3 regions of the Halalkalibacterium halodurans genome follow, and region 2 is predicted to be linked to each of the others. Evidence: riboswitches for the same ligand, from Rfam matches in the RefSeq annotation. Region 2 holds a riboswitch; each other region holds the start of a gene.
What was found. A riboswitch is a leader RNA that binds a small molecule or an ion and turns the genes downstream of it on or off. The one in region 2 is predicted to bind S-adenosylmethionine.

Region 1 (4,217 bases), 510 kb from region 2:
TGATGGGAACGGCCCCGTCGATTCATGACTATCTATCCACAGAATCAAAGGCCTATTTCGAAAAGGTGCAATCGTATTTAACCGCATTAAATATTCCGTTTGTCGTTGATGCGACCCTTGTTCGTGGCCTTGATTATTACAATCATACAGCCTTTGAAGTGATGGTGGATGGGGAAGCCTTTGGTGCGATTACGACCCTTTGTGGTGGTGGTCGTTACAACGGATTAGTCGAGGAGATCGGTGGACCGGAAACACCAGGAATTGGGTTCGCCCTTTCGATCGAACGGGCGATTATGGCGTTGGAGGCTCAACAGGCTAAACCTGCCCACAACCAAGCGATTGATTGCTATGTTGTCACGCTAGGGGAAGCGGCCAAAGATAAAGGGGTCGAACTCGTCTATCAACTAAGAAATGCTGGCATTTCCGCAGAGAAAGATTATTTAGACCGGAAAATGAAAGGGCAACTAAAGGCGGCAGATCGCCTTCACGCGAAATGGACCGTTATTTTAGGCGAGGATGAGCTGGCGGTAGGTAAAGTCAATGTGAAAAATATGGAAACAGGAGAGCAGACAGATGTCGCGCTAACTGATTTAGTCTCACATATGAAACAACAAGTCGAAGGAGGAAACGAATCATGATCGGACGTACGCATCATTGCGGACAACTATCAGAGGAGCAAGTGAACGAGCGAGTTCAATTAAAAGGATGGGTGCAACGAAGAAGAGATTTAGGGCAGGTCATTTTTGTTGATTTACGGGACCGCTCGGGTGTCGTTCAGCTCGTGTTCAACAGCGATATTTCACAGGAGGCACTTGAGACAGCAGAGAAGGTGCGCAATGAGTACGTCCTTGATGTGGAAGGAGTTGTCTTAAAAAGGGACCCAAGTACAGTCAATGACAAAATTGCGACAGGAACCATCGAGGTTCATGTAGAGCGCCTGACAATTTTAAATAAAGCGAAATCACTCCCGTTTCAAATTGAAGCGAACACGGACGCGTCAGAAGACATTCGCTTAAAGTATCGTTACTTGGATCTTCGTCGTCCAGACATGCAGGAGACGATGAAGCTCCGTCATCAAACAACAAAGCTTATTCGCGATTTTCTTGATGGACAGGAGTTTTTTGAAATTGAAACACCCATGTTGACGAAAAGTACACCGGAAGGCGCTCGCGACTATTTAGTGCCGAGTCGGGTCCATCACGGGGAATTTTACGCATTGCCCCAATCACCGCAAATTTTTAAGCAACTTCTTATGGTTTCAGGGTTTGAGCGTTATTATCAAATTGTTCGCTGCTTCCGTGATGAGGATTTACGGGCTGATCGCCAGCCAGAGTTTACTCAAATCGATATTGAGACGTCCTTTATGGATAAAGAAGATTTGCTTACGATGACGGAAAACATGATGGCAAAAATCATGAAAGAAGTAAAAGGGCTCGACGTCGCTTTGCCGTTCCCACGAATGACGTATGACGATGCGATGAACCGATATGGCTCAGATAAGCCAGACACTCGTTTTGAAATGGAACTCATTGAACTGTCTGACATTGTGAAAGATAGTGACTTTAAAGTATTCTCAAGTGCTATCAAGAGTGGCGGAATTGTTAAAGGCCTAAACTTGAAAGGCGGAGCAGGAAGCCTGTCCCGTAAAGAGATCGACGGGCTTGCCGAGTTTGTCAAACCATACGGCGCGAAAGGGTTAGCTTGGTTGAAGGTAGAAGAAGATGAGCTGAAAGGCCCGATTGCGAAGTTCTTTGCAGGAGAGACTGGTGCTGAGTTACAGCAAGCGATGGGGGCAGAGGATGGAGACTTGCTGTTCTTTGCTGCTGACAAAAAGGAAGTCGTCTTCGATAGCCTTGGTGCTCTTCGCTTAAAGCTAGGTAAAGATTTCAACTTGATCGACGAGTCGAAATTTAACTTCCTATGGGTTGTGGACTTTCCACTTGTTGAATACGATGAAGAGGCGAAGCGATTCGTCGCCCTCCACCATCCGTTTACAAGTCCGAAGCAAGAAGATTTAACGAAGCTTGAAACAGATCCAGCGAGCGTTCGCGCCGATGCCTATGACCTTGTGTTAAACGGTTATGAGCTTGGAGGTGGAAGCCAAAGGATTTATCAGCGCCCGGTTCAGGAGAAAATGTTTGCGGCTCTAGGCTTCACAGAAGAGGGTGCCCAAAAAGAATTTGGCTTTTTGCTTGAAGCGTTTGAATATGGGACCCCGCCACATGGAGGAATTGCTCTTGGGCTTGACCGACTCGTCATGCTTTTAGCTGGTCGCTCGAACCTTCGTGATACTATTGCGTTTCCGAAAACAGCAAGCGCAAGTTGTTTGTTAACAGAAGCGCCAGGAGAAGTTAGTCTAGAACAACTGCTCGATTTAAATTTATCAATTATTGGTCATAAGCCAGATAAAGTAAACGTGTGATCAAAATCTTTTCATTGACAGGCGGATATTTCCTGCTTATAATGGCAATCAAGATCAAGTGAAAAGTGATAATAAAAAGACTTATCGAGAGAGGCAGAGGGACTGACCCGATGATGCCCGGCAACCCGTTTGTTAGCCAAGCAAACGAAGGTGCTAATTTCAGCAGAATGATTTCATTCTGGAAGATAAGCGAAGGCGAAAACCTTTCCTTATCGGAAAGGTTTTTTTGTTAGAGAGCCAAGTTTTTATAAAAATGGGCTCTACAATAAATGTTGGGGTTTTTGCACAAAAGAGGGCAAAAAAAATGCACGCAGGCTCCTTTATCCATTATCCTTGAATTGCCGAGAAACAAAGAAAGGATAGGAGCTGCGTGTACGATGAATTTTACCATGGATTTGCCCGGATTAAAAGGTGTGAAGGTCACAAAGATGGAGGAACGAGAGGACTTTATCGCGCTCCATGTAGAAATGCCGCGAACGCCTCATCGTTGCCCATCCTGCGGGGAGAGAACCGAGAGAATCCATGATTACCGCATCCAAAAAGTTCAACATCTCAAGCTCTTTGAACGGTGGGTGTATCTATTCTATCGAAAGCGCCGGTACGCGTGCAGATGCGGGAAGCGGTTTGCGGAGAAAGCCTGTTTTGTAGAGCGATATCAGCGTCAGACAGTAGAATGGAATCAAGCGTTTCGCTTACGGCTCATTCAAGGGAAGAACTTTACGGACACAGCGAATCAATTCCAAACGTCCGTGACAACTGCCATGCGCCGGTTTGATCAATTGGCGGCCCCCCTCGTGAAGAAGGTGGATCACCTTCCTCCTCGGATTGCGATTGATGATTACAAAGGGGATACGAATGCGGGGAAATATCAAGTGATCATTGCGGATGCAGATACACGGAAGCCACTGGATATCTTACCGGATCGTAAAGCCGATACGCTTAAACGATATCTTCAAGAGAAGGGTCATCATGTGAAAACAGTCGTGATGGATCTCAGTTATACCTTCAAGTCGGCTGTTCAAAAGGCCTTAGGCCACCCGCTCATCATTGGGGATCCGTTCCATTTCTGTCGTTACATCTACTGGGCTCTGGAAGGGGTTCGCCGCCGAGTGCAAAAAGCGTTCCATCCGTATCATCGAAAACGATGTAAACGGATCAAACATCTGTTTCAGAAAGAGAGAGAAGGACTGGATGATAAGCAAAAGAAGAAGGTGGAGCGGTACTTAGAGCTATCCCCTGATTTAAGGGAAGCGTATGAGCTAAAAGAACATTTTCGTCAGTGGTATCAAGAAGCGAAGATGCAAGGAAGGGAAGGACGAATGAGCGAGGTGAAACAAGGTCTCTACGCCTTTTACCGAAGAGTGGAGGCGAGCCCGTTAAAGGAGTTCCACCGAGCCATTCAGACGCTGAAGAACTGGCAGACCGAGATCTTGAATAGCCTCGCGTTTGGCTTAAACAATGGTTTTATTGAAGGACTGAATAATCAAACGAAGGTGATTAAGAGAAATGCCTTTGGTTTTCGGCGTTATGATCGCTTGCGAAACCGTATTCTCTTGCATCATCAATTCAAACATCAGACATTCGGGGTAGGATAAGAGGGGCTCGCCCTCCTATGCCACCCCAACATTTGACTAAGAACCTAAAAATGAGGAGAGGGCATACGAAAGGGGAAATAATCAGATGATTAAAGTTGGTGTGATCGGATTTGGCACCGTTGGGCAAGGTGTTGTCGAGAGTCTAGTTCAATTGGAGCGAGGATTAAGGAAAGAAGTTACTCTCGAAATGTTGCTTGTGA
Region 2 (4,217 bases):
GCTGGAAGAAGGTGATGAAGAAGCGGACCGTCTTTGGACTTATTTTGTCAAGGAAAGCCTGAACGAATTTGACAGAATGTATAACAGGTTAGGGGTTGAATTTGACTATGTCCTAGGGGAAAGCTTTTACAATGATCAAATGGCACCTGTCGTCAAGGAACTACAAGAAAAAGGACTGCTCACGTGCAGTGAAGGTGCTCTTGTCGTGCCATTAGAGGATGCTGACTTGCCTCCATGTTTGATCGTGAAATCGGACGGAACCTCCATTTATGCGACAAGGGATTTAGCGACGGCGATCTATCGTCATCACGTGCAAAAAGGGGAAAAATTGTTGTACGTCGTCGGAGGGGAACAGACGCTTCACTTCAAGCAAGTGTTCCACGTGCTAAAGAAAATGGGCTATAAATGGGCGGATCAGTGTGAGCACATTTCGTTCGGATTACTCAGGTTGGATGGGAAGAAGATGTCAACGCGAAGAGGTCGGGTGGTGATGCTAGAAGATGTACTGAATGACGTTGTCGCCCATGCGAAGGCAAAAATAAAGGAAAAGCACCCAAACCATCCACATTTACACGAGGTGGCAGAAGCAGTAGGTGTTGGTGCTGTCATTTTCGGCGATTTAAAGCAAGATCGCCGGCTAGATGTGAACTTTCGCTTAGAGGACGCGTTGAGCTTTGAAGGGGAGACAGGTCCTTACGTTCAGTATACGTACGCGAGAATCCAGAGCATTCTTCGGAGAGGGGATAAGCTAAATGATAGCCGTCACATGGACTGGCAGCATGTGACGAACGATGAAGGGTGGAGTTTGTTAAAAGTGCTTATTCACTATCCGAATGTGCTCATTAAGGCGACCGAGGCAAGAGAGCCGCATCAGCTCGCCCGTTATGTCCTTACCGTCAGTAAAAAATTCAATCAATTCTACCACAAATACGTCATTCTCGCAGATGATGAAACGGTGAGGCAGGCAAGGCTTATTCTAGCTGAAAGGACTGGCGAAGTCATCGCAGATGCTATGGCTGTCCTGGGGGTGAAAACACCGGAAGAATTATAATGACAACGAGGTGGCACAAGTAGAGCCACCTCAACGTGTATTTGTCTACATAGGCGACGAGCTCACTCCAATGACAAAAGGCTCTTTAAATACTTTGCAACCTCTAACATGCCGTACTGTCCTACCCGTTGCTCTGCCTCCGAATTGTAATTTGTGTTCGTGTTAATGTCATACGTGTAAAGTGTTCCGTCTTTATCGCGGATGCATTCAATGCCGGCAACCTGAATGTCGTTCGCTTTCAGCACTTGTTCATATTTTTCAATGACTGGGTCATGGAAATCTTTGCAAATTTGAAATTTGGACGTGGGTTCTTCCCCTACTGGGCAAAATTTGCTTTCGATTGAGCACGTATCGGCTGGGCATAGCTCAAATCCTTCCGATGTATCGACACGAACAGCATATAGAAATGCGCCGCCGACAAATTCACAGCGTGTAATGTAAGGTTCAGCTGCTTGAATGTATTGCTGAAGAAGGGTGATGCCATCGACCGGCTCTTCAAATTCATCACTTTCTACATACTCTTTTAAAGCTGAAATGTGTTGGAATAGTTGGACGCCAAGCCCCTTGCCTGCACGATTATGCTTCGTAATAAAGGCTTGTCCTTCAAAGGAGGCTGCCGCATCAAGTAGCTCTTTCTTTCCTACAGCTACAATCGTTTTCGGAGTGGTGATCCCGAACGTTTCTAGCGCCATATATTGATTCACTTTACTTACTTCTAGCTGCAAAGCGCGAGAACCGTTAATGACCGTCCGCCCATGGCGCTCAAGCCAAGCGAGGACAGCGCCGGCTAACTCAGGAGCGTAACGGTGTCCGCGCGTATGGGAGGAGGCGCTCATTCGATTATAGAACACACCTTCTGGCGGTGCTTCATGAAGTTTGATTGAACCTGAACGAAGATGCCAATCCTCATAAGGAAGTCCAAGCTCCTCAAGTCGTTTAAATAGGTGAACCGTCCATTCATCGTTTTCGTGGATTACGTAAATTTTTTTCATGTACAACGCCTCCTCATTCCAAGTTGTTCTTTTTTTGTCTTGCTGTTTTCGGTACAATAACAAGTAATCTTTCCGACAGATAAGGTGTTAAAACAAGAAAAAACACCTCTTCGATAAGAAGACGTGCGATCCGTTCGCTTCTTATCTTTCAGAACATCATGTTCTGCTGGAATTGGCACCTTCTTTAAAAAAAGAGGTTGCCGGGCTTCATAGGGCCAGTCCCTCCACCACTCTGGATAAGAAAATATGAAGTTTAAGTAATCATATCAGAATGATGGGAATAAAGCAATCCATATGAACGAAAAAAATGGAGGGGAATAGATTGACAGATAAACAAGCGATACGGGAACAAATGTGGCAGGAAATGACCGAAAAAAAGGTTGGCCGTTTCCCGTTTCCGTTAAAAGGACGTATTCCGAACTTCAAAGGGGCAGAGCAGGCTACCCGCCATTTAATCCAGCTTGAGGCGTATAAGCAAGCAAAAGTCGTTAAAGTAAATCCTGACTCACCTCAGCTACCGTTACGAGCGCAAGTGTTAATGGACGGGAAAACGTTGCTCGTCCCAACGCCAAGACTGAAAGATGGTTTTATCCTCGTAAAGCCAGAGTGGGTGCCAGAAGGAGAGGAGCGTAAAGCGGTGAGCCTTCGCAACATTCTCTCCTATGGAAAAGTGATTTCATTAACAGAGATGCCAGAAATTGATCTGATCGTAATGGGGTCGGTCGCGGTCGATCGCTCGGGAAGACGGATCGGCAAAGGGGAGGGCTATGCTGATCGGGAGTATGCGATCATACGTGAGCTCGGTAATCGTCCGGTCCCTGTCGTGACCACTGTTCATCAGGTACAGCTTGTGGACGTGGAATTACCTCGGGATGCTTACGATGTAACCGTTGACTGGATTGCCACAACGGAAGGACTTATGCAGTCAGTAGGAGCGATTGAAAAGCCGACCGGAATTGTATGGTCAGAGGTTACCGAGGAGGAACTCGAAGCAATGCCAGTGCTGCGCGAAATACGCGAACTGACAAAGAAGCAATAAATAGAAAGGGAGGGTTAACATGGAAATTGAAGACATCTATGGAGACTTGCCAACGATAGAAACTGAACGATTACGACTGCGGAAGTTCCATAAAGATGATGCGGCGGCCATTTACGACTATGCGTCCAATGAACAGGTGACCAAATACGTCCTTTGGGAAACGCACCAAAGCATCAAAGATAGCGAAGCGTTTTTAGCGTTTGCCTTAAACAAATACGATGAAAGAGATGTCTCTCCGTGGGCCATTGAGCTGAAAAGAAACGAGCGAATGATCGGAACGGTCGATTTTGTTTGGTGGAAGCCAAAAGACAAAACGGCAGAGCTAGGCTATGTCTTATCGGAACCATATTGGGGTGAAGGAATTATGACTGAAGCGGTGAACGCCTTAGTCGAATTTGGCTTCAATAATATGGAGCTCGAACGAATCCAAGCAAAATGCTTTGCCGAAAATATTTCGTCCGCAAGAGTGATGGAAAAGGCGGGGTTGATCTATGAGGGTACCCATCGCCGCGCCATCTATGTCAAAGGGGCGCATCGAGATTTCAAGGTTTATGCGATCATACGTGAAGATTATGAGCAGAAACATCAGCCATTGGTTCGTACTAGATCCTAGTTTTATAGTTGTTCATCGCAGCTCGCCATTTGGCGGGCTTTTTCAATATAATGAAGGAGAAGGGGTGTTACTGTCTACGGTCTCAACTGGTGAACTGGTTGTCCTTGTTTATTTAGCCTCAACTCTTTCTTCGTGTGCGGTCACGCTTTCGGCTGTTAAGAAGGAGATGGGTGCGTCGTTTGCGGTTCAATTAAGCATGAAACAGATCATCACCTCCTTGATTTCTGGGCTGCTACTATTAGCCGGTTATCGATTCTTTTTCTAACGGCATGCTTTGCTGGTCAAAAAATAGGATCGATTATTGTAAAGCCTTACTCATAGATGACAGCAGGATTTGCCAACACTGTTTCTTTCATAATCCGTCTCTATTCACCATTTCACAAAAGGCTTGATAGGCATAGCTTGTATGTTTCTCCTTTCTTCGTAAAAGCGCAGTCGTCATGTAACGATATTTTTCAGGGATTGGAAAAGCGTAAAGATCTTCGTAGGCGCCTTTTAATACGGACCGAGGGAGGAGGGTAG
Region 3 (4,217 bases), 1.8 Mb from region 2:
CAATATCGGTATCCCCTGTTTGCGGATTATCTGTTTTCTTCGTATCAGTCGTATCGTTTTTGTTGCTGTCTTTAGTAGATGTTCCGTTTTCTTCCTGTTTTTCGTCATTTGTGCTTGCTACATTTACTTCTTGGATACTGCTCGTATCAAAGGAAAGACGAATCGTATAATCATGGTCATAGTCGATATCTTCCACCGTCACGTGAATCTTTGACTCTAACGGAGTTGATAGATCTGAAATTGGAAATTCAACGACCCGCTTATCCGCTGCTTCGTCCGTACTGACAACCGTTACATCACGGAAGCCACCATTGCTCGGCACTTTAAATTCTGTTACCCATGAACTATGGTTAATCGTCATTTGCATGGTCATGTTGCCACCGTTAACCGTCAAGCGCGCAGGTTTTTCCCAATAATCATTCGCCATTGAAGCCGAATCGTTATCGGCATGCAGAACCGTATATTGGATTGTGTATGTACCATCCGCCAGATTCTGCGCATGGGCACCGCTCGAAAGTAGTGTCCATGAAATAAAGCTAGTAACTAAAAAAACGGATAAAAACCATTGAAACCTTGATAAAATCCCCTTCATTGCCTTTCTCCTTTCAATCAATGAAAAAATAATTGATGAAATTGATTATTATTCTCACTCAATCGCAAAAAAATAAAACGATCGGTGTCGAACACAGGTGATAAATAAGTGAACATGATAATCATTCTCACCTGATACTTTAAAAAAAGCGCCCTTCCCCATATTTTATTGTTTAAATCCTTTGATATCATCACCCCCATGGCAACGATCACCTTTATGTGTCATGTTTTGGTACGAATTAATAGTAGCTCACAATGATAATCATTGTCAATTAGGAAGTGCGTTTTTTTCTTTCTTTTTACACAGTTTTTGATCGATTTGAAGAAAACTAGTGTTCACAATTGCTTTCCTTCCCTTCTTCATAAAAGAAAAAAGATGACTCCACTCATCATGAAGTCATCTTCTCCCCTACGCTTGTTGGCGTAAAATTTCAGCTTTATCTGTTTGCTCCCACGGCAACTCAACATCGGTTCGCCCAAAGTGACCGTATGCCGCTGTTTGTTTGTAGATTGGACGACGAAGATCTAACATTTTAATAATCCCCGCTGGGCGAAGGTCAAAGTGTTCCCGTACAAGCTCTACTAAACGTGCCTCTGACACTTGACCAGTTCCAAATGTATCAATCGAAATCGACACTGGCTTGGCAACCCCGATCGCATAAGCTAACTGGACTTCACACTTGTCAGCTAAACCAGCGGCTACAATATTTTTTGCTACATATCGAGCCGCATATGCTCCAGAACGGTCGACTTTCGTTGGGTCCTTTCCAGAAAACGCACCACCGCCGTGACGAGCATATCCACCATACGTATCAACGATAATTTTACGTCCCGTTAAACCAGCATCTCCCTGAGGGCCACCGATCACAAACCGGCCTGTTGGGTTAATAAAGTATTTCGTTTCTTCATCGATCAGCTCTTCTGGGACAACCGAACGAATGACATGCTGTTTTAGGTCGCTTTCAATTTGCTCCAGCGTCACTTCCGGATGGTGTTGTGTTGAAATCACAATGGTATCAATGCGAACAGGCTGATCGTTTTCATCGTACTCAACTGTGACTTGCGTTTTTCCGTCTGGACGTAAGTATGGAAGGATTTCATCTTTCCGTGCCTCTGATAAACGGCGAGCTAGTTTATGACTTAAAGAAATAGGTAGTGGCATGAGTTCAGGCGTTTCATTGTTCGCATAACCGAACATCAACCCTTGATCACCTGCGCCAATCGCTTCAATCTCAGCATCGGTCATTTGACCTTCACGGGCTTCAAGCGCTTGGTTAACACCTTGAGCAATATCTGGTGATTGTTCATCGATTGACGTTAACACCGCGCACGTCTCCGAATCAAAGCCATATTTTGCACGAGTGTATCCTATATTTCTAATGGTGTCACGTACGACTTTAGGAATATCGACGTATGTGCTCGTCGTAATTTCTCCAGCAACGAGAACCAAACCAGTCGTAACAGATGTTTCACATGCCACACGAGCGTTCGGATCTTCCTTTAAAATTTCGTCAAGAATGGAATCAGAAATTTGGTCACAAATTTTATCAGGATGTCCTTCTGTAACAGACTCTGATGTAAATAAGCGACGACTTCTTGTATCTGCCATTTACGAATATCCTCCCTTAAGCACACCCTTACCAACGGCAGGCTGCGCAAAACATGATACGGCACTCATTCTCCACAGCACACTTGCAAAAGTATAAAAATGAGGAAAACCCTTTTCCATTATGAGGAAAAGGGTTAATTAACATACCTTTCGCCTCTTATCTTTCAAGGCAACGCCTTGCAGGTTAGCACCTTTTCACCTTTGTTTAACAGGTGTTGGTTGCTGGGGTTTCTTCGGGCCTGTCCCTCCACCAACTCTGGATAAGAGTATCCGTTCGCGACATATCATAACGTAGATTGGGCACTGTGTCAATATGGTAATCATTGTTTATTAAAATGTTCATTCTTTTGTCTTGTTATTCATGACGAAAAAATGGTCAACTATTCTTTTCGAGTTTGCTGTGAATTTTCTTCTTCTGAATGGAGACGGTCCTCACGACTCTTATGCTCTTCCATCTCTTGCCGGATTTCTTCTCGCATTTGCAGTCGTAATAATTCATTTGCATTATCCCTCGGTTTTACTTGGCTGTACACCCCGCTAGCAGTTAACCCGATGATTAGTGCAATAATGACCTGCTCTCCCCATTCTTTCGGCAAAAACCAAAGAACCGAAGCAATTGCAACAGCAAGCAGCGAACGATAATTTTTATCCATATTCACCGCATTGCCGACGACGGTCACAAGGGCTGCCACCACCGCGGCTATTGTTGCAATGTCGAGAATAAATACATCCTGCATGCTAAAAGCCTCCTTAAGCCGATGCTTCTGTATCGTATGCATCTCTCACTTAAAGGGGAACCTTTTAGGAAAACTTAGCTAAAGCTAAGCCTTAATGGCAGAACATTACTTCCCTTAAGATGTATAGCTAATTTTATTTAAAAAGTGTCACATTTATCATTTTTTAATAATAGTATAGACTATTAATTTAAATGTGTTATACTAAATAAAAATCATGACATTCTTTTTAGGAAGAGGGGTCTGCTTGCATGAATACGATATCAACTACAACACGTCTTGAACAATTGCTGGGCGACCAGCACGTCTTAAAAAATGCACCAGCTTCTACTTTAGTGGAGAAATCATTGCTTCGTGGCGAAGGAAGGCTGACTGATACTGGTGCGTTAACAGTAGCTACAGGGGCTTATACAGGACGCTCACCAAAAGATAAATTTATCGTGGATGAGACTTCTGTCCATGAAAAAATCGAATGGGGACAAGTCAACCAAGCCATTGAAAAGGAAACGTTTCTACATTTATACGAAAAAGTTCTTACGTACTTAGCTGATAAAGATGAATTGTTTGAATTTCGCGGTTTTGCAGGGGCTGACAAGACGTATCGTCTTCCCCTTCAAGTCGTAAACGAATTTGCATGGCACAATTTATTCGCTCAACAGCTGTTCATTCAGCCAACAACTGAAGAGTTAACGCAACATACACCTGAGTTTACAATCGTCTCAGCGCCAGGTTTTAAAGCTGATCCGTCGGTAGATGGCACACGATCGGAAGCATTTGTGATCATCTCGTTTGAAGAGCGTATCGTCCTCATTGGTGGAACGGAATACGCAGGAGAAATGAAAAAGTCGATTTTTTCTGTTATGAACTACCTCCTTCCAAAGCAAGATGTCTTATCGATGCATTGTTCAGCCAATGTTGGGGTAGAAGGTGATGTCGCTCTATTTTTCGGGTTGTCGGGTACAGGAAAAACAACCCTATCAGCTGATCCAAACCGCAAACTCATCGGTGATGATGAGCATGGCTGGTCGGAGCGTGGCGTTTTTAACATTGAAGGCGGCTGCTACGCCAAATGTGTTAACCTATCCTACGAAAAAGAACCGCAAATTTGGAATGCGATCCGCTTTGGCTCCGTTCTTGAAAATGTCATCGTTGACGAAAAAACAGGGCTACCGGATTACAACGATACATCGTTAACCGAAAATACACGGGCAGCTTATTCTCTTGAAGCGATTCCAAACAGTGTGATCCCAAGCGTCGCAGGTCATCCGAACACGATTATTTTT

Region 1: linked by a shared signal. The riboswitch ahead of FED51_RS06920 (ISL3-like element IS651 family transposase) and the one ahead of FED51_RS04445 (ATP-grasp domain-containing protein) in region 2 are both predicted to bind S-adenosylmethionine.
Region 3: linked by a shared signal. The riboswitch ahead of metK (methionine adenosyltransferase) and the one ahead of FED51_RS04445 (ATP-grasp domain-containing protein) in region 2 are both predicted to bind S-adenosylmethionine.

Annotation. Positions count from the first base shown of each region.
Region 1 covers NZ_CP040441.1:1,430,967-1,435,183, forward strand. The annotation lists gene hisS (histidine--tRNA ligase) at 1-638, shown strand, start outside; gene aspS (aspartate--tRNA ligase) at 635-2,422, shown strand; SAM riboswitch class I at 2,501-2,614, shown strand; gene FED51_RS06920 (ISL3-like element IS651 family transposase) at 2,800-4,017, shown strand; gene FED51_RS06925 (homoserine dehydrogenase) at 4,103-4,217, shown strand, end outside.
Region 2 covers NZ_CP040441.1:918,950-923,166, forward strand. The annotation lists gene argS (arginine--tRNA ligase) at 1-1,051, shown strand, start outside; gene FED51_RS04445 (ATP-grasp domain-containing protein) at 1,114-2,043, opposite strand; SAM riboswitch class I at 2,182-2,286, opposite strand; gene FED51_RS04450 (5-formyltetrahydrofolate cyclo-ligase) at 2,366-3,082, shown strand; gene FED51_RS04455 (GNAT family N-acetyltransferase) at 3,102-3,695, shown strand; gene FED51_RS04460 (hypothetical protein) at 3,760-3,960, shown strand; gene FED51_RS04465 (LysR substrate-binding domain-containing protein) at 4,048-4,217, opposite strand, start outside.
Region 3 covers NZ_CP040441.1:3,440,118-3,444,334, forward strand. The annotation lists gene isdC (heme uptake protein IsdC) at 1-592, opposite strand, end outside; gene metK (methionine adenosyltransferase) at 1,001-2,200, opposite strand; SAM riboswitch class I at 2,355-2,467, opposite strand; gene FED51_RS16750 (hypothetical protein) at 2,581-2,937, opposite strand; gene pckA (phosphoenolpyruvate carboxykinase (ATP)) at 3,186-4,217, shown strand, end outside.